4 regions of the Streptomyces cinnamoneus genome follow, and region 2 is predicted to be linked to each of the others. Evidence: riboswitches for the same ligand, from Rfam matches in the RefSeq annotation. Region 2 holds a riboswitch; each other region holds the start of a gene.

Region 1 (4,715 bases), 4.4 Mb from region 2:
ATGGCGGGCGTGACGTGGTCGAAGAGGGTCGCGCCGGCGAAGAACCCGTTCTCGTGGCCGGGCAGGACGAAACCGCGTCCGTCGACCACGAGTTCGGCGCCCTCGGTGGCGCCGATGCCGACGTAGCGGTGCACGCGGTCGAGGGCGTCGCGGCTCACCAGGGGGCCGAAGTCGGCGTCCGGGTCGTCGGAGCGGCCGATCCGCAGGGTGCCGATGCGCTCCTTGAGCCGGGTGACCAGCGCGTCGGCGGTCTCCTCGCCGACGGGCACGGCCACCGAGATGGCCATGCAGCGTTCGCCCGCCGAGCCGTAGCCGGCGCCGATCAGGGCGTCCACGGCCTGGTCGAGGTCGGCGTCCGGCATTACGATCATGTGGTTCTTGGCGCCGCCGAAGCACTGGGCGCGCTTGCCGTGGGCGGCGGCGGTGGCGTAGACGTGCGCCGCGATCTGGGTGGAGCCGACGAAGCCGACGGCCTGGACCCGGGGGTCCTCCAGCAGGGTGTCGACGGCCTCCTTGCCACCGTTGACGACGTTGAGCACGCCCGGCGGCAGGCCCGCCTCCAGGAAGAGCTCCGCGAGCCGCAGCGGTACGGACGGGTCGCGCTCGGACGGCTTGAGGACGAAGGAGTTCCCGCAGGCGATCGCGGGCGCCGCCTTCCACAGCGGGATCATCGCGGGGAAGTTGAACGGGGTGATCCCCGCGGTGACGCCGAGGGGGGCGCGCAGGGAGTGGACGTCGATGCCGGTGCCGGCGTTGTCGGTGAACTCACCCTTGAGCAGGTGCGGGATGCCGGCGGCGAACTCCACGACCTCCAGGCCCCGCTGGAGGTCGCCGTGCGCGTCGGCGACGGTCTTGCCGTGCTCGGAGGACAGCATCCGGGCCAGCGCGTCCCGTTCGCCCTCCACCAGCTGGAGGAACCGCAGCAGCACCCGGGCGCGGCGCTGCGGGTTCCACTCGCCCCACGCCACCTGCGCCTCCGCGGCGTCGGCGATCGCGGCAGCGGTCTCGTCGCGCCCGGCCAGGGGGACCCTGGCCTGCACGGAACCGGTGTTGGGGTCGTGGACGTCGGCGAAGAGCCCCGACGTTCCGGCCTGGCGCCTGCCGCCGATGAAATGGGTGAGTTCACGGACCATGGAAGCCTGCTCTCGTCGGAGGAGAAGCGGGGACGGGCACGGCCGGCCGGGCGGCGGCACCGGGGTGCGGCCGCGGGGCGGGCCGTGGGACGCGGAGGCCGAAGAGCCGCCGGGGCTCAGGGACGCGAGGGCGTCCGCGCGTGCTCCGCCGGATCACCAGGGTCGTGGGTACGGACCGGTGCCATGCGTGTCTGCTCCATCCTCGTGGGTCAACACGGAAGAACCCGCGGCCGGTATCCTGACTTCCGGGTCGTCGCGCGCCGCCCGCCGTCCCGACATCCCGCTCGTCGGTGGCGTGTCGCCGGCGGCACACTCCCCGGTCACAGTGGCGGGACCGTGCCGGACTCACACCGGCTTCCCCGCACCGCGGACCTTGCTGACGAACATATAGTTGGACGTCCTAGTAAGTACACCCCTGCCCACCCCTGTCCCGTGGAAGCGGCGTTCGCAGCCTTGGCAGGCCGCCCGCGGAAGATTCACAACAGTTGACAGAAGGCCAAGGTTGATGGCACGCGGTGCCACTGCCAGAGTCGTCGTGCGACCGGGGACCACCCGGCGGGCACCGCGAAGCGGCACGGCGCGCCGCGCGCGTCCGCTGGAAGTGCCCTCTTCCTTCGCCGGGTTGGCGGAGGTCGCGGGGTCAGCGGACGTTCGCAGGGTGCCGGACGTCCGGCGGGCGATCGCCGCGCGACACCGGGAGACGGAGCATGGCGCACGCGCAGGCGGCGGCAGCGGAATCCAGCCGTACGGCCGGGGCTGAGGGGCCCCGCCCGTCGCCGGGCCCGAGGGGGCCCGGGCTCGCAGGGGAGCGGGGCGCGGGACGGTGAGGGACCGTTCCGCGCCCCGGCGCACGTCCCGGTGCGGGTCAGGGGGCGCGGGCGCGCCGCGTGACCGGAATGCGAACAGCCCTGTCCCTCCCCGGTGTCGAGCGCCTAGGGTGGCCGGTGCAGCTGGTTCGCCCTGCCCGCCAGGCAGGCGCGTCGCAAGAGGGAACCCGGTGGGAATCCGGGACTGCCCCGCAGCGGTGAGCGGGAACGACCGCCGTCATGAGCACTGGGCCGCCAGGCCTGGGAAGCGACGGCCATTAGGTGCCTGCCCGTCGGCCGAGAGCCGGCGTGCGCCAGGCGTGCCCGCGAGTCCGAAGACCTGCCCGCTGTCCGTGCGCGACCCGGTCGCGCGCGGTCTCCCGGTGACCTCGAGGGCGGGTCGGCGTACAGCACCAGGCGGGAAGCGCGGCGTCGTGCCGTACCCGTCCGGACCGTCGTCCCTTCGCGCCCCCGCCAGGCCTCCGGGTTCCTGGACACGAAGCTCGCGAAGGAGAGTTCCTTGACCAGCACGACCGCAGCCGCGGCAGCCCGTGCCACCGTGTACGGCTACCCCCGGCAGGGCCAGGGCCGTGAACTGAAGAAGGCCGTCGAGGGGTACTGGAAGGGCACCGTCACCGCCGCCGCCCTCCGGGATACCGCCGCCGGGCTGCGCCGCGCCACCTGGCGGCAGCTCGCCGGGGCCGGCGTCCACGAGGTGCCCACCGGCGACTTCTCGTACTACGACCACGTCCTGGACACCAGCGTGATGGTCGGCGCGGTCCCCGCCCGGCACCGCGCCGCCGTCGAAGCCGACGCCCTGGACGGCTACTTCGCGATGGCGCGGGGCACCCAGGAGGTGGCGCCCCTGGAGATGACCAAGTGGTTCGACACCAACTACCATTACCTGGTCCCCGAACTCGGCCCCGACACCGTCTTCACCGCCGACTCCGCCAAGCAGGTCGGCGAGCTCGGGGAAGCCCTCGCGCTGGGCCTGGCCGCCCGGCCCGTCCTCGTCGGACCGGTCACCTACCTCCTGCTGGCCAAGCCCGCGCCCGGCGTGGCCGAGGGCTTCGAGCCGCTGACCCTCCTCGACCGGCTGCTGCCGGTGTACGCCGAGGTGCTGGCCGACCTGCGGGCCGCCGGCGCGGAGTGGGTGCAGCTCGACGAGCCCGCCCTGGTCCAGGACCGCACCCCGGCGGAGCTGAACGCCGCCGCCCGCGCCTACCGCGACCTGGGCCGCCTCACCGACCGGCCCAAGCTGCTCGTCGCCTCCTACTTCGACCGCCTCGGTGAGGCCCTGCCGGTCCTGGCCAAGGCCCCCGTCGACGGCCTCGCCCTCGACTTCACCCGCGCGGCCGCCGCCAACCTGGCCGCCCTCGCGGCCGTCGGCGGACTCCCGGGCAAACGCCTGGTCGCGGGCGTGGTCGACGGCCGCAACGTGTGGATCGACGACTTCGAGCAGTCCCTGTCGATCCTGGGCACCCTCCTCGGCCTCGCCGACCGCGTCGACGTGGCCGCCTCCTGCTCGCTGCTGCACGTCCCGCTGGACGCCACCGCCGAGCGGGACCTGGACCCGCAGGTCGCCCGCTGGCTCGCCTTCGCCCGCCAGAAGACGACCGAGGTCGTGACCCTCGCCAGGGGACTGGCCCAGGGCACCGACACCATCGCCGCGGAACTCGCCGCCAACCGCGCCGACCTGGCCTCCCGGGCCGGCTCGGCCCTCACCCGCGACCCGGCCGTCCGCGCCCGGGCCGCCGCCGTCACCGCCGCCGACGCACGCCGCTCGCAGCCCTACCCAGAGCGCACCGCCGCCCAGCGCGCCCACCTGGGACTGCCGCCGCTGCCCACCACGACCATCGGCTCCTTCCCGCAGACCGGCGAACTGCGCGCCGCGCGGGCCGGCCTGCGCGCCGGACGCCTCGACGAGGCCGCGTACGAGCAGCGCGTCGAGGCCGAGATCCGCGAGGTCGTGGCCTTCCAGGAAAAGGCCGGCATCGACGTCCTGGTGCACGGCGAGCCCGAACGCAACGACATGGTCCAGTACTTCGCCGAGCAGCTCACCGGCTACCTCGCCACCCAGCACGGCTGGGTCCAGTCCTACGGCACCCGCTACGTCCGCCCGCCGATCCTCGCCGGGGACGTCTCCCGCCCCGAGCCGATGACGCTCCGCTGGACGCGCTACGCCCAGTCGCTCACGCGGCGCCCCGTCAAAGGCATGCTCACCGGGCCCGTCACCATGCTCGCCTGGTCCTTCGTCCGCGACGACCAGCCGCTCGCCGACACCGCCCGCCAGGTCGCCCTCGCCCTGCGCGACGAGGTGGACGACCTGGAGGCGGCCGGCACCGCGGTGATCCAGGTCGACGAGCCCGCCCTGCGCGAGACGCTGCCGCTGCGGGAGGCCGACCGCCCGGCCTACCTGGCCTGGGCCACCGAGGCGTTCCGCCTGGCCACCGCGGGCGTCCGGCCGGACACCCAGATCCACACCCACATGTGCTACGCCGAGTTCGGCGACATCCTCACCGCCATCGACGACCTCGACGCCGACGTCGTCAGCCTGGAGGCCGCCCGCTCCCACATGCAGGTGGCCGGCGAGCTCGCCGGCGCCGGATACCCGCGCGAGGTCGGGCCCGGCGTCTACGACATCCACTCGCCACGCGTCCCCGATGCGCGGGAGGCCGCGTCCCTCCTGCGCACCGGCCTGAAGGCCATCCCGGCCGAACGGCTGTGGGTCAACCCCGACTGCGGCCTGAAGACCCGCGCCTGGCCCGAGGTGCGG
Region 2 (4,715 bases):
GACCGCGTCGCCGGGCCCGAGGCGGTCGTAGGGCACGCCGCTGGGCGTGACGAGCACCACATCCCCCACCCGGGCGGAGACGTTGCCCGAGGTGCCGACGACGAGTCCTTCGGCAGTCGTGCGGCGGGCGCTGGCGACCAGCTCGGCCCAGGCGCCGCCCAGGTCGGCGGGGATGCCGGGGGGTATGGGCCCGCCCGCCCCGGTGCGGCCGCGCGCGGTCCTCGCGTCCTCTTCTGGAACCCTCATCGGCTTGCCCCTCCGGTCGGTGTCCGCCGCACCCCGACCCCGTTCACCTTCCGTTCACCCAGGGTCCCTACGGTCGCCGCGTACTGACCATCGAACTGATTGCCTGGGTGAATGGAAAACATCACGCTTCTCATCGGGATCGTGATCGTCACGGCCTTGGTGTTCGACTTTACGAACGGCTTCCACGACACGGCCAACGCCATGGCCACCACCATCTCCACCGGGGCGCTCAAGCCCAAGGCCGCGGTGGCGATGTCGGCGGTTCTCAACCTCGTCGGCGCGTTCCTCTCGGTGGAGGTCGCCAAGACGATCTCCGGCGGCATCATCGACGAGAGTGCCGGCATCCGACCAGAGGTGATCTTCGCCGGGCTCGTCGGCGCCATCGTCTGGAACCTGGTGACGTGGCTGGTGGGCCTGCCCTCCAGTTCCTCCCACGCCCTCTTCGGTGGTCTGATCGGCGCGACGATCGTCTCCGTCGGCTTCGACGCGGTCAACGCCGACAAGATCGTGATGAAGGTCCTCATCCCGGCCGTCGCCGCGCCCCTCGTGGCCGGCCTCGCCGCGACGGCCGCCACGCGCCTGACGTACCGCCTGACCAAGGGGCGGGACGAGCAGGAGACCGCCAAGGGCTACCGCGCCGGCCAGATCGCCTCGGCCGCCCTGGTCTCCCTCGCCCACGGCACCAACGACGCCCAGAAGACCATGGGCGTGATCACCCTCGCGCTGGTCGCCGGCGGCGTCGTGGCCCCGCACTCCGACCCGCCCCTGTGGGTCATCGTCTCCGCGGGCCTGGCCATCGCGCTCGGCACGTACCTGGGCGGCTGGCGCATCATCCAGACGCTCGGCAAGGGCCTCACCGACATCAGGCCGGCCCAGGGCTTCGCCGCCCAGACCGGTGCCGCCACGGTGATCCTCGCCTCCTCGCACATCGGCTTCGCGCTCTCCACCACCCAGGTCTGCTCCGGCTCGATCATGGGCGCCGGCCTCGGCCGCAAGGGCGGCGTGGTGCGCTGGTCGACCGCCGGCCGCATGGTCGCCGCCTGGGTCCTGACCCTGCCCGCCGCGGGCCTGGTCGCCGGTGGCGCGGCCCTCCTCGCCGACCAGGGCGACTGGGGCGTGGCCGCGGTCGCCGTCCTCGGCCTGGCCGTGTCCGGCGCGATCTGGGCGGCCTCCCGCCGCAAGCCGGTCTCCCACGACACGGTCAACGACCTCAACGTGCCGCAGGGCCTGCCCGCCGAGCCGGCCGGTGTCGTCACCGCCGCCCTCCAGGCCGTCGCCCCGCCGCCGGCCGGCCCCCTGTCCGCCGTCCCGGCCGCCCCCGCGGCCCAGACCGCAGCTCCCGCCGCCGCGACGGCGACGAGCTGAGGAACCGGAAACCAAGGAACCCCGCATGCACATCAACTGGGAAGCCCTCGGCCAGGTCTTCGGCGTCAGCCTCGTGGTCACCGTCGGTCTCGTGGGCGTCTTCACCCTCGGCATCATCGGTACGTCCCCCCGCAAGCCCCAGGAGCAGCCGGACGGCACCGTCGCCGCGGTCGCCGGCCCGGCCGCGCTCGTGCGCACCGGCGCGTACGCCTGCTACGCCCTGTGCGCGGCCGCCGTGGGCTACGGCATCTACCTCATCGTCGCCTGACGCGGGGACAGCCCCGCGCGTGAAGCGCCGGTCCGGCAGCCGCCGGGCCGGCGCTTCGTCGTTTCCGCGCGCCCCGTGGCCGGAGCCCGGTCACGGGGCGGTGGACCCACCGGCCCCACTGCCCCACGGCCGCCTCATCGCAGGTCAGGGTGAGTTGACGCCCGTTCCCGGGCCGTGGTGGACTTCCGGAGCCAAAACGGCGACAGCAGAGGAAGCCGGTGCGAGTCCGGCGCGGTCCCGCCACTGTCACCGGGGAGCGCACCCCCAAGCGATGGCCACGGCGTGAGCCGGAAGGCCGGGGGCGGCGTGGATCCGGGAGCCAGGAGACTCTGGTCGCCGTCACGTCGAGCCAGGGCGCGGACCCTGAGTGAGGACACAAGCCGGCCATGCCCTTCTGCGGTTTCGCCTGCGGCACCGCCCTCGGCTATCTCGCCGACCTCGTCTTCGGCGACCCCCGCCGCGGCCACCCGGTGGCCGCCTTCGGGCGCGCCGCGCACGCCGTCGAACAGCGCCTGTGGCGCGACCACCGCGGCCACGGCGCCCTGCACACCCTCGTCTGCGCGGGCGGCGCCGTGGCCGGCGCCGGACTGCTGGCCCGCGCCGTACGCGGCCGCCGCGCCCCCGGCGTCGCCCTGACCGCCGCCGCCACCTGGGCCGTGCTGGGCGGGACGTCGCTGGGCCGGGAGGCGCGGGCCATCGGCGGTGCGCTCGCCGCGGGCGACATCGAGGTCGCCCGGGAGCGGCTGCCGCACCTGTGCGGGCGCGACCCGCAGGCCCTGGACGGGCAGCAGATCGCCCGGGCCGTCGTGGAGTCCGTCGCCGAGAACACCTCCGACGCCGTCGTGGGCGCCCTGTTCTGGGGCGCGCTGGGCGGGGTGCCGGGGCTGGCGGGCTTCCGGGCGGTGAACACGCTGGACGCGATGGTGGGTCACAAGTCGCCCCGCCACCGCCGCTTCGGCTGGGCGTCCGCCCGGCTCGACGACGTCGTGGGCTGGCCCGGTGCCCGGCTCACCGCCGCCCTCACCGTGCTCGCGGGCCCCGACCCGCGCGGTGCCTGGCGGGTGGCCCGCCGTGACGCCTCCCGCCACCCCAGTCCCAACGCCGGCCCGGTCGAGGCCGCCTTCGCCGGCGCCCTGGGCGTGCGGCTCGGCGGCACGCTCGCCTACGCCGGGCGCGTCGAGCACCGGCCCGTGCTGGGCGCGGAGCTGCGTCCGGTCCGGGTGGCCGACATCGAGCGCGCGGTGCGGCTCTCGCGCCGGGTGTCGCTGCTGGCCGTGGGCACCGCCATCGGCGGCCGTGCGCTGGGCAGCCTTGTGAAGAGCGCCGCGGCGTCGGCCGCGAGGAGGAGGAACCGGTGACAGCTCCAAGGGGCGGGGGCCTGCTGGTGGCGGGGACCACCTCGGACGCGGGCAAGAGCGTGGTGACCGCCGGCATCTGCCGCTGGCTGGTCCGCAGGGGCGTCAAGGTCGCGCCGTTCAAGGCGCAGAACATGTCGCTCAACTCGTACGTGACGCGCGAGGGCGCGGAGATAGGGCGTGCCCAGGCGATGCAGGCCGCCGCCGCGCGCGTCGAGCCGAGCGCGCTGATGAACCCGGTGCTGCTCAAACCCGGCGGGGACCGGAGCAGCCAGGTCGTGCTGATGGGCAAGCCGGTGGGCGAGCTCAGCGCGCGCGGCTACCACGCGGGGCGCCAGGAGCAGCTGTTCGGGACGGTGACCGCGTGCCTTGAGGAGCTGCGGCGGACGCACGACGCGGTGATCTGCGAGGGCGCGGGCAGCCCGGCCGAGATCAACCTGCGGCGGAGCGACATCGTCAACATGGGCGTCGCCCGCGCGGGCCGGCTGCCCGTCGTCGTGGTCGGCGACATCGACCGGGGTGGCGTCTTCGCGTCCTTCTTCGGCACGACGGCCCTGCTCTCGCCCGAGGACCAGAAGCTGATAGCGGGCTACGTCGTCAACAAGTTCCGCGGCGACGTGACGCTGCTGGAGCCGGGGCTGGAGATGCTGCGCGGCCTGACCGGGCGGCCCACGCTGGGCGTGCTGCCGTTCGCCCACGGGCTCGGCATCGACGAGGAGGACGGCCTGCGGGTGTCGCTGCGCGGGGCGGTCCGCGAGTCGGTGGTCGCCCCGCCGTACGGCACCGACGTGCTGCGGGTCGCGGTGTGCGCCGTTCCGCTGATGTCGAACTTCACGGACGTGGACGCGCTGGCCGCGGAGCCGGGCGTGGTGGTGCGGTTCGTGGACCGGGCCGAGGAACTGGCCGACGCGGACCTGGTGGTGGTGCCGGGGACGCGCGGCACCGTGAAGGCCCTGGCGTGGCTGCGCGAGCGCGGCCTGGCGGACGCGCTGAAGCGGCGCGCCGCGGAGGGCCGCCCGGTGCTGGGCGTGTGCGGCGGCTTCCAGGTGCTGGGCGAGCGCATCGACGACGAGGTGGAGTCCCGGGCGGGCACGGTCGAGGGGCTGGGCCTGCTGCCGGTGCGGGTGCGGTTCGCGGTGGAGAAGACCCTGGCCCGGCCGGCCGGCAAGGCGCTGGGCGAGCACGTCGAGGGGTACGAGATCCACCACGGCGTCGCCGAGGTCCTGGACGGGGAACCGTTCTTGGACGGCTGCCGGGTGGGTGCGGTGTGGGGGACGCACTGGCACGGCTCGCTGGAGAGCGACGGCTTCCGGCGGGCGTTCCTGCGCGAGGTCGCACGGGCGGCGGGCCGGGCGTTCGTGCCGGCGCCCGACACGTCCTTCGCCGCGCTGCGCGAGGAACAGCTGGACCGGCTGGGCGATCTGATCGAGGAGCACGCGGACACGGACGCGCTGCTGCGGCTGATCGGGGACGGGGTCCCG
Region 3 (4,715 bases), 3.0 Mb from region 2:
CCGCCGGACGCCGCGCGGGCGATCCGGGTGGCCGGACGCGAGCGCAGGTAGTACGTCGTCTTGATGCCCTGCTTCCAGGCGTACGCGTACATCGAGCTGAGCTTGCCGATGGTGGGCGAGGCCATGAAGAGGTTCAGCGACTGGCTCTGGTCCAGGTACGGGGTGCGGGCCGCGGCCATGTCGATCAGGAAGCGCTGCGGGATCTCCCAGGCGGTGCGGTACAGGTCGCGCACCTCCTGCGGGATCCACTTCATGTCCTGGATCGAGCCGTTGGCGTCGGTCATGGCGTCACGGGTCGTGCGGTCCCACACGCCGAGCTTCTTCAGGTCCTCCACCAGGTAGGTGTTGACCTGGAGGAACTCACCCGAGAGCGTCTCGCGCTTGAAGAGGTTGGAGACCTGCGGCTCGATGCACTCGTAGACGCCCGCGATGGAGGCGATGGTCGCCGTCGGGGCGATCGCCAGCAGCAGCGAGTTGCGCATGCCGACCTCGCCGATGCGCGCGCGCAGCGCCTCCCAGCGGTCCGCCCAGCCGGGGACGGCGTTCGGGTAGTGGTCGGGGTGCAGCACGCCGCGCGCGGTGCGGGTGGCGGACCAGGCCGGGTGCGGGCCGTGCCGCTCGGCGAGGTCGGCGGACGCCTCGTACGCCGCGAGCATGATCCGCTCGGAGATCCGGGTCGACAGCTCCTTCGCCTCGGCGGAGTCGAAGGGCAGGCGCAGGCGGAAGAAGACGTCCTGCAGACCCATCAGGCCCAGGCCCACCGGGCGCCAGCGGCTGTTGGAGTTGCCGGCCTGCTCGGTCGGGTAGAAGTTGATGTCCACGACGCGGTCGAGGAACGTGACGGCCGTGCGGACCGTGCGGTCGAGCTTCTCCCAGTCCATCTCGCCGTCGGTGCCCAAGTGGGCGGCGAGGTTGACCGAGCCGAGGTTGCAGACGGCGGTCTCGCCGTCGTCGGTGACCTCGAGGATCTCGGTGCAGAGGTTCGAGGAGTGGACGACCTTGCCCTTCTCGGCCGTCTGGTTGGCGGTGCGGTTGGCGGCGTCCTTGAACGTCATCCAGCCGTTGCCGGTCTGCGCGAGGGTGCGCATCATGCGGGCGTAGAGCACCCGGGCCGGGATCTGCTTGACGGCCTTGCCCGCGGCCTCGTAGGCGCGGTACGCGGCGTCGAACTCGTCGCCGTAGAGGTCGACCAGGTCCGGGGTGTCCGCGGGGGAGAACAGCGACCAGTCCGCGTCCGCCTCGACGCGGCGCATGAACTCGTCCGGGATCCAGTGCGCGATGTTGAGGTTGTGGGTGCGGCGGGCCTCCTCACCGGTGTTGTCGCGGAGCTCCAGGAACTCCTCGATGTCCGCGTGCCAGGTCTCCAGGTAGACGCAGGCCGCGCCCTTGCGGCGGCCGCCCTGGTTGACGGCCGCGACGGAGGCGTCGAGCGTCCGCAGGAACGGCACGATGCCGTTGGAGTGGCCGTTGGTGCCGCGGATGAGCGAGCCGCGGGAGCGGATGCGGGAGTAGGACAGGCCGATGCCGCCCGCGTGCTTCGACAGCCGCGCCACCTGGTGGTAGCGGTCGTAGATCGAGTCCAGCTCGTCCAGCGGCGAGTCCAGCAGGTAGCAGGACGACATCTGCGGGTGGCGGGTGCCGGAGTTGAAGAGCGTGGGGGAGGAGGGCAGGTACGACAGCGTGCTGGTCAGCCGGTACAGCTCCGCGACGTCGTCCAGGGCCTGCTCCGAGTGGTTCTCGGCCAGACCGCAGGCCACGCGCAGCAGGAAGTGCTGCGGGGTCTCGATCACGTCGCGGTGGATGGGGTGGCGCAGCAGGTAGCGGCTGTGCAGGGTGCGCAGGCCGAAGTAGCCGAAGCGGTCGTCGGCGCCGTCGGCGAGGGCGGCGTCCACGAGGGCGTCCAGCCGGGCGGCGTGCGTCCGCACGAAGGCGGCCGTCTCGTCGGCGATCAGGCCCTCGCGGTGCCCGACCTCGACGGAGGCGGAGAAGGAGGTCGCGCCCTGGCCGGCCGCCTCGTCGGCGATGGCCCGGGTGAGCAGCCGCGCGGCGAGCCGGGAGTACTCGGGCTCCTCGGCGATCAGCCCGGCCGCGGCCTCGGTCGCGAGGGACCGCAGCTCGGCCTCGTCCGAACCGGGGTGCCGGCCGCGCAGCGCGGCGGCGGCGACCTTGCCCGGGTCGGTGGCCGGAAGGTCGGCGGTGAGATCGGTCAGGGTCCGCAGCAGCGCGGTCCCGGGGCCGCCGGTCGCTTCCGCGTTCGCTGAGACGGGACCTGACTCTAGATCCGCGGGCGCGATGGTCACGGTGGGGCTCTCCCTCGCTCGGCTGGGTGGGCCGCGTCTGGGAGCGCACGACGGTCGCCTACGGGCACGCATCGCTGGCGTGTGCCAGGGCGTGGCTCGTAGGCGTCCGCCGGCCCACCCCTCGAGGCCCGGACGAATTCAACGCCCATAGCCGAGCCAAGGGCAGGCTCGGTGGTGGGCGCGCTGGCGGCAGGTCCTCGGACTTCAGGTGCGCCTGGTATATGCGCACACATACACCGTTGCGGGACAGTTCCGGATTTCCACCGGATTCCCCTGCGACGACAGCGAGCACGAGCATACATCTAGTGCTGGGCCTCGGAGGCACCCCCACATGTTGTGTCGGGCCGTCATGAAGTGGTTGCGGAATGTGGTAGCGGGGTGGGGTGTTGGGGTGTTCCGGGAGAGCCGTCACGGGGCGTGGGAGGACGCGCGGGGGCCCCGGTGTGCCGGGTGACGGGAAGGGTGCGGCGAGGGCGCCAGAGGGGTGGCTGGGGGCCTTCGGGGGGTGCTTCGGCCGGCCCCGGCCGGGTGCCGGGGAGGTTGCCCCGGTCGGCGCCCGTCGGGCCCGGCGCGGGGGTGGGGGGAACGACGAACGACCGCGCCGCCCGGCCGGTGGAACCGGTCCGGGCGGCGCGGTCGGCCGCGGCTGCTCGGGTGGAGGAGGCGGAAGCCTCAGTGGCCTCCCGGCACCCCCGCCGTCGCCGGGGGCAGCTCCCGCTCCACGCCCGGGTCGCCCGCGTCGGCGGTGTAGTCCGACGGCTTCGTCTGGTCCACGCCGTCCGGGGCGCCCACCGCCTTCAGGACGAAGGTGAGGACGACGACCACGAGGACGTTCAGGACGAAGGCGGTCAGACCGATGTATCCCTTCTCACCGATCAGCGGGATCAGGTTCGTGTTGCCGAAGTGGTCCTGGGTCGCGCTCGGCGTGTCGTACGCCCGCCAGGTCCCGTACGCCATGCCGGCCGCCCAGCCCGCCAGCAGCGCCCAGCGGTGGAACCAGCGCGTGAAGAGCCCGCCCACCAGGGCCGGGACGGTCTGGAGGATCCAGATGCCACCCAGCAGCTGGAAATTGATGGCCACTGTTTTGTCCATCGTGAGGACGAAGACCAGCGCGCCCACCTTCACCAGCAGGGAGGCCAGCTTGGACACCTTCGCCTCGTGCGCCGGCGTCGCGTCCGGCTTGAGGAAGTCCTTGTAGATGTTGCGGGTGAAGAGGTTCGCCGCCGCGATCGACATGATCGCCGCCGGGACGAGCGCGCCGATGCCTATCGCCGCGAAGGCCACGCCGGTGAACCAGTCGGGGAACATGTCCTCGAACAGCTGGGGGATCGCCAGCTGGCCGTTCTTCACCTTCACCCCGGCCGCGATGGCCATGAAGCCCAGCATCGCCAGCAGGCCCAGCATGAGCGAGTAGAGGGGGAGGATGGTGGTGTTGCGGCGGATGACGTTGCGGCTCCTGCTGGAGAGGACGGCCGTCACCGAGTGGGGGTAGAGGAAGAGGGCCATCGCGGAGCCCATGGCCAGCGTGGCGTACGCCCACTGGGCGTCGGGTCCGGGGACGAGGGAGCCGCGCGGCTTGCCGGTGGCCGGGTTCTTTGCGGAGAAGGCCTCGCCCGCCTTCGCGAAGATGTCGTCGAATCCGCCCAGTTTGATGGGGATGTAGATGATCGCCACCACGATGACGATGTAGATCAGGGCGTCCTTGACGAACGCGATCAGCGCCGGTGCGCGCAGGCCGGACGAGTAGGTGTACGCCGCGAGCACGCCGAAGGCGATGAGCAGGGGAAGGTCCTTGACGAACCAGTTCGCGTCCGCCCCGCCGCCGACGCCCATGACGTCGAGCACCGCCTGGATGCCCACCAGTTGCAGCGCGATGTACGGCATCGTCGCGAGGATGCCGGTCAGGGCCAGGGCGAGCGAGAGGCCCTTCGAGCCGAACCGGCCCCGGACGAAGTCCGAGGAGGTGACGTATCCGTGCCGGTGGGCGACCGACCACAGGCGGGGGAGGAAGGTGAAGACCAGCGGATAGCACAGGATCGTGTACGGCACCGCGAAGAACCCGGCCGCGCCGCCCGCGTAAATGGCGGCCGGTACGGCTACGAACGTATACGCGGTATAGAGGTCGCCGCCCAGCAGGAACCAGGTGACCCAGGTACCGAACGAACGGCCGCCGAGGCCCCATTCGTCGAGGTTTTCCGCGTTCTCGGCCCGCCGCCATTTCGCGGCCATGAAGCCCATGACGGTGACCGCGAGGAAGAAGAAGATGAACACGGCGAGTGCCACGCCGTTGACGCCGTCCTTCATCGGCCCGCACCCCTTCCGCGCGTCCGCTCATGACGTCGTACGAGCACGTAGGCGATGACCGTGAGCAGGGTCGATATGACGACCCACAGCATCTGGTACCAGTAGAAGAAG
Region 4 (4,715 bases), 4.5 Mb from region 2:
ACCCCGCGAGCTCGTGCTGCGCGTCGAGTCCGTCCTGCGCCGCGTCCGCGCGGCCGCTGCCGCCGTCCCGCCTCCCCCGGCGCCGCCGCTGCGGGCCGCCGGGCTGACGCTCGACACCGCGGCGCGCCGCGTGACCAAGGACGGCGTCGAACTCGCCCTCACCGTACGCGAGTTCGACCTGCTGACCTTCCTGCTGCGCCAGCCCGGGCGGGCCCTGGGGCGCGAGGAGCTGATGCGCGAGGTGTGGGGCTGGGAGTTCGGCGACCTGTCGACGGTCACCGTGCACGTCCGGCGGCTGCGCGCCAAGGTCGAGGACGACCCGGCCCGGCCGCGGCTGATCCAGACCGTGTGGGGCGTGGGCTACCGCTTCGCGGCGGGGCCGGGAGAGGCGGCAGGCCGTGCGTGACGTGCTGCTCATCGTCCTCTTCGCCTTCCTCGGGGCGGCCGTCGCGGGTCTGCTGGGGGCCCTCGCGCTGCGCGTCCTGCGCCGCCGCTCGGTCGTGGTCTCCCTCGCCGTGGTGGCCGTGGTCTCGGTGACGGCGATGCTGGCCGGGACGCTCGCCGTGGCGCGGGCGATGTTCCTGTCGGCGCACGACCTGCGCGTCGTGACGACCGTGTGCGCGACGGCCGCCGTGGTCTCGCTCGCCACGGCGCTGCTGCTGGGGCGCTGGGTGGTGGCCCGCAGCGCGGCCCTGACCCGTGCGGCCCGCTCGTTCGGCGAGGGCGGCTCCTTCGCGGCCCCCGACGGCGGGGCCACGGCCGAACTGGACGCGCTCTCGCGGGAGCTGGCGGCCACCAGCGCCCGGCTGGCCGAGTCGCGGGAGCGCGAACGCGCCCTCGACGCCTCGCGGCGTGAGCTCGTGGCCTGGATCTCGCACGACCTGCGCACGCCGCTGGCCGGGGTGCGTGCGATGTCCGAGGCGCTGGAGGACGGCGTGGCCGAGGACCCCGGGCGCTACTTCCGGCAGATCCGCGTCGAGGTGGACCGGCTGGACGCCATAGTCGGCGACCTCTTCGAGCTCTCGCGCATCCACGCCGGGGCGTTGCCGCTGCACCCGGTCCGCACGTCGGTGTACGACCTGGTGGGCGACGCCCTCACCGGCATCGGGCCGGTGGCCCGCGAACGCGGCGTCCGGCTGGCCGGCGACGCGGTGGACGCCGCGACGGTCGTGGTGGACGGCAAGGAGATGACCCGCGCCCTGGGCAACCTGCTGGTCAACGCGGTCCGGCACACGCCCGCCGGCGGCACGGTGACGGTGACCGCCCGGTGCGGCGAGGGCGACGGGGGCACGGTCGTCGTGTCGGTCACGGACGGCTGCGGCGGCATCCCGGAGGAGGACCTGCCGCGCGTCTTCGAGACGGGCTGGCGCGGTTCGCAGGCCCGGACCCCGCCGGGCGCGGGTCTGGGCCTAGCCATCGTCCGCGGCATCGTCGGGGCCCACGCCGGCAGCACGACGGTGCGCAACGTGCCCGGTGGCTGCCGCTTCGAGATCACGCTGCCCGCGGGCACCGGAGGGGCGGCGCTCCCGGACGGGTGACCGGTCGTCAAGGCGCTGACGTGATCAGGGCCCGTGCGCGACGATGCGTCCACGCTCCGGCAGAGCGAGCACCGCCGAGGGAACGGGATGGGCCATGTCCGACACCGACGCCGACCCGCTGCGCAGGATCGCCGCGACGATCGACCGGGAGCGCGAGCCCTCGTCGCGGGTGTGCCTGTCCTGCGGCGGGCCCGCCCTGGTGGTGGTGACCGAGGAGCCCGCCGGGAACAGCCCGCCCGTCATCAGCGTGCGCAAGGAGTGCGCGCACCGCAGGTGCGAGCACCCCTGACCCCGGGCGGGCTCAGCGGGAGGTGCGCGCCGCCCAGCGCTGCTCGACCTTCCCCAGCCGCCAGTAGGCGAGCGCCGCCGCCCACACCACGACGAACAGCCCGACGATGACGAAGCCGACGTTGTCGAGGTCGAGCGCGGCGATCCAGCCGCTCACCGGGTCGTGGAGTCCGAGCTTCTCGTGCAGGACGCCGACCAGCTCGATCGTGCCGATGAGGAAGGCCACGGCGATGGACAGACCGGTGATGGTGAGGTTGTAGTAGACCTTGCGGACGGGGTTGGAGAACGCCCACTGGTAGGCGAAGTTCATGAACGTCCCGTCGAGCGTGTCGAACAGGCTCATGCCGGCGGCGAACAGCAGCGGCAGGCAAAGGATCGCGTACCAGGGCAGGCCGGCGGCCGCGCCGCTGCCCGCCATCACCATCAGGGTGACCTCGGTGGCGGTGTCGAAGCCGAGGCCGAAGAGGAAGCCCAGCGGATACATCTGGCCGGGGCGGGAGACGGAGCGGGTGAAGCGGCCCAGGAGGCGGTTCATGAAGCCCCGCGAGTCGAGGTGCTCCTCCAGCTCGGCCTCGTCGTAGCGGCCCTCACGCATGGCGCGGAAGACGCGCAGGATGCCGGCGAGGGCGACGAGGTTGAGGGCGGCGATGAGGTAGAGGAAGCCGCCGGAGACGGTCGTGCCGACCACTCCGAGCGTCTGGTGGGTGGCGGACCCCTCGTCCATCAGCACCCCTGCCATGTGGGTGCCCCCGGCCACCAGGGCCGCCATGACGACGACCACGCTGGAGTGGCCGAGCGCGAACCAGAAGCCGACCGAGACGGGACGCTTGCCGTCGGCCATCAGCTTGCGGGTGGTGTTGTCGATGGCGGCGATGTGGTCGGCGTCGAAGGCGTGCCGCATGCCGAGGGTGTAGGCCGTGACGCCGAGGCCGACGCCGAAGACCTTGGAGTCCACGGTGTAGTGGTTCGGGACGACCAGCAGGAAGAGCACGCCGAAGGCGACGACGTGCAGGGCGGCTATGACGGCCAGGAGGCCGGCGGTGCGCACGGTGTCCTGGCGGCGCCAGCGGAAGGCGGGCAGGCCTTCGGGCGCGGCCGCGGCGGGGGTCTTGGTGGGCAGGGTCATCTGCGGGTCACGCTCCAGCACCTCGTGGATCTTCTCGTGAGATGCCGTGGCCGGTCTCCTGGCTTACGGGTCGTACAGCGCGCCCGTCCCGCCTTCCCAGCAGCTGGGTGCTGCCAGTGGCTCCGGGCGCCGCACGCGGCGCCCGGGTGGGACGAGAACTCCCCGATCACAGTGGCGAGGGCCGCTCCGGACTCGGACCACGAGGGTCCGCACCGGTCTTCCCGAGCACCACGGCCGGGCCACCTTAGCGCTCTGACCGGCCACGGGAACAAAGAAGTGGCAAGTGCCACTTCCTTGCAGCAAGCCCCGGCGGCCCCTCGCCGGACGTCCGCACGGCCCCCGCAGGCCGTGCGGCCCCGGGTCGGGCACGGACGACACCCGCCGGGTGATGGACGCGGCCGGCCGGCCGGTGCTACGAGTGCAGGGACGACGAGAGGGGCTGACCGCCATGGCAGACACGCCGGACAGAGAGCACCCGCCCGCGGACCCGGCCGGGCCGGAGCGGGACGTGACGTTCGTGCGCCGCATCGGCCTGTTCCAGGCCACCGCCATCAACATGAGCCAGATGTGCGGCATCGGACCCTTCGTCACCATCCCGCTGATGGTGGCCGCCTTCGGCGGGCCGCAGGCCGTCCTGGGCTTCGTGGCGGGGGCGCTGCTCGCGCTGGCCGACGGGCTGGTGTGGGCGGAGCTGGGGGCCTCGCTGCCGGGCGCGGGCGGCAGTTACGTCTACCTGCGGCAGGCATTCCAGTACCGCACCGGCAAGCTGATGCCGTTCCTGTTCGTCTGGACGGCGATGCTCTTCATCCCGCTGGCGATGGCGACCGGCGTGATCGGCTTCGTCCAGTACCTCGCCTACCTGTGGCCGGACATGACGCGGACGCAGGGCGACGTGACGGGCCTCGCGCTCATCGCGGTGGTCGTGGCGCTGCTGTGGCGCCGGGTGGAGAACATCGCCCGCATCACCGCCGTGCTGTGGGGCGTGATGATCACCGCCGTCCTGCTCGTCATCGTCGCCGCCTTCACCCACTTCAACCCCGACCGCGCCTTCACCTACCCCTCCCACGCCTTCGAGCTGACGAGCAATCACTTCTGGATCGGCTTCGCGGCGGGCCTGACCATCGGCATCTACGACTACGGCGGCTACAACACCGCCGCCTACATGGGTGCCGAGATCAAGGACCCGGGACGCACCCTGCCGCGGGCCATCGTCTTCTCGATCCTCGGCATCATGGGCATCTACCTGCTGCTCCAGATCGGCACCCTCGGCGTCGTCGACTGGCAGGAGATGCTCGACCAGGACTCGACGGCCGCCACGTCCGTGGCCTCCGCCGTGCTGGAGAAGACGTGGGGCAAGGGGGCCGCGGACGCCGTCACCGTCCTGATCCTCCTCACCGCCTTCGCCTCGCTCTTCACCGGGCTGCTCGGCGGCTCGCGCGTGCCCTACGACGCCGCCCGCGAGAAGGTCTTCTTCCGGCCGTTCGGCGTCCTGCACCCCAAGCACCGCTTCCCGGTGCTGCCGCTGGTCACCCTGGGGGTCATCGGCTCCGTCGGCTTCCTGATCGGCCGTCACACCGAGCTGGCCACGCTGATCCAGCTGCTGACCTCCGTGATGGTCCTCGTCCAGGCGCTGGCCCAGATCGCGGCCGTGACCGTGCTGCGCCGCCGGCAGCCGGGGCTGCGGCGGCCGTACCGCATGTGGCTCTACCCGCTACCGAGCCTGGTGGCGCTGGTGGGCTGGCTGGTCATCTACGGCTACGCGG

The links. Region 2 has a riboswitch for cobalamin ahead of CYQ11_RS06885 (cobalamin biosynthesis protein). Riboswitches for the same ligand answer to the same signal wherever they lie in the genome.
Region 1: another riboswitch for cobalamin. It lies ahead of metE (5-methyltetrahydropteroyltriglutamate--homocysteine S-methyltransferase); the one in region 2 lies ahead of CYQ11_RS06885 (cobalamin biosynthesis protein).
Region 3: another riboswitch for cobalamin. It lies ahead of CYQ11_RS21195 (ribonucleoside-diphosphate reductase subunit alpha); the one in region 2 lies ahead of CYQ11_RS06885 (cobalamin biosynthesis protein).
Region 4: another riboswitch for cobalamin. It lies ahead of nicT (Nickel transporter NicT); the one in region 2 lies ahead of CYQ11_RS06885 (cobalamin biosynthesis protein).

What each region holds. Positions count from the first base shown of each region.
Region 1 is NZ_PKFQ01000001.1:6,062,814-6,067,528, forward strand. It holds gene CYQ11_RS26655 (CoA-acylating methylmalonate-semialdehyde dehydrogenase) at 1-1,133, opposite strand, end outside; cobalamin riboswitch at 1,345-1,517, opposite strand; cobalamin riboswitch at 2,081-2,290, shown strand; gene metE (5-methyltetrahydropteroyltriglutamate--homocysteine S-methyltransferase) at 2,460-4,715, shown strand, end outside.
Region 2 is NZ_PKFQ01000001.1:1,674,658-1,679,372, forward strand. It holds gene CYQ11_RS06870 (class II aldolase/adducin family protein) at 1-246, opposite strand, end outside; gene CYQ11_RS06875 (inorganic phosphate transporter) at 358-1,611, shown strand; gene CYQ11_RS06880 (hypothetical protein) at 1,637-1,879, shown strand; cobalamin riboswitch at 2,089-2,208, shown strand; gene CYQ11_RS06885 (cobalamin biosynthesis protein) at 2,266-3,237, shown strand; gene CYQ11_RS06890 (cobyric acid synthase) at 3,234-4,715, shown strand, end outside.
Region 3 is NZ_PKFQ01000001.1:4,704,639-4,709,353, forward strand. It holds gene CYQ11_RS21195 (ribonucleoside-diphosphate reductase subunit alpha) at 1-2,300, opposite strand, end outside; cobalamin riboswitch at 2,472-2,602, opposite strand; gene mctP (monocarboxylate uptake permease MctP) at 2,973-4,604, opposite strand; gene CYQ11_RS21205 (DUF3311 domain-containing protein) at 4,601-4,715, opposite strand, start outside.
Region 4 is NZ_PKFQ01000001.1:6,150,288-6,155,002, reverse strand. It holds gene CYQ11_RS27015 (response regulator transcription factor) at 1-406, shown strand, start outside; gene CYQ11_RS27010 (sensor histidine kinase) at 399-1,538, shown strand; gene CYQ11_RS27005 (hypothetical protein) at 1,633-1,827, shown strand; gene nicT (Nickel transporter NicT) at 1,840-2,952, opposite strand; cobalamin riboswitch at 2,984-3,200, opposite strand; gene CYQ11_RS26995 (APC family permease) at 3,509-4,715, shown strand, end outside.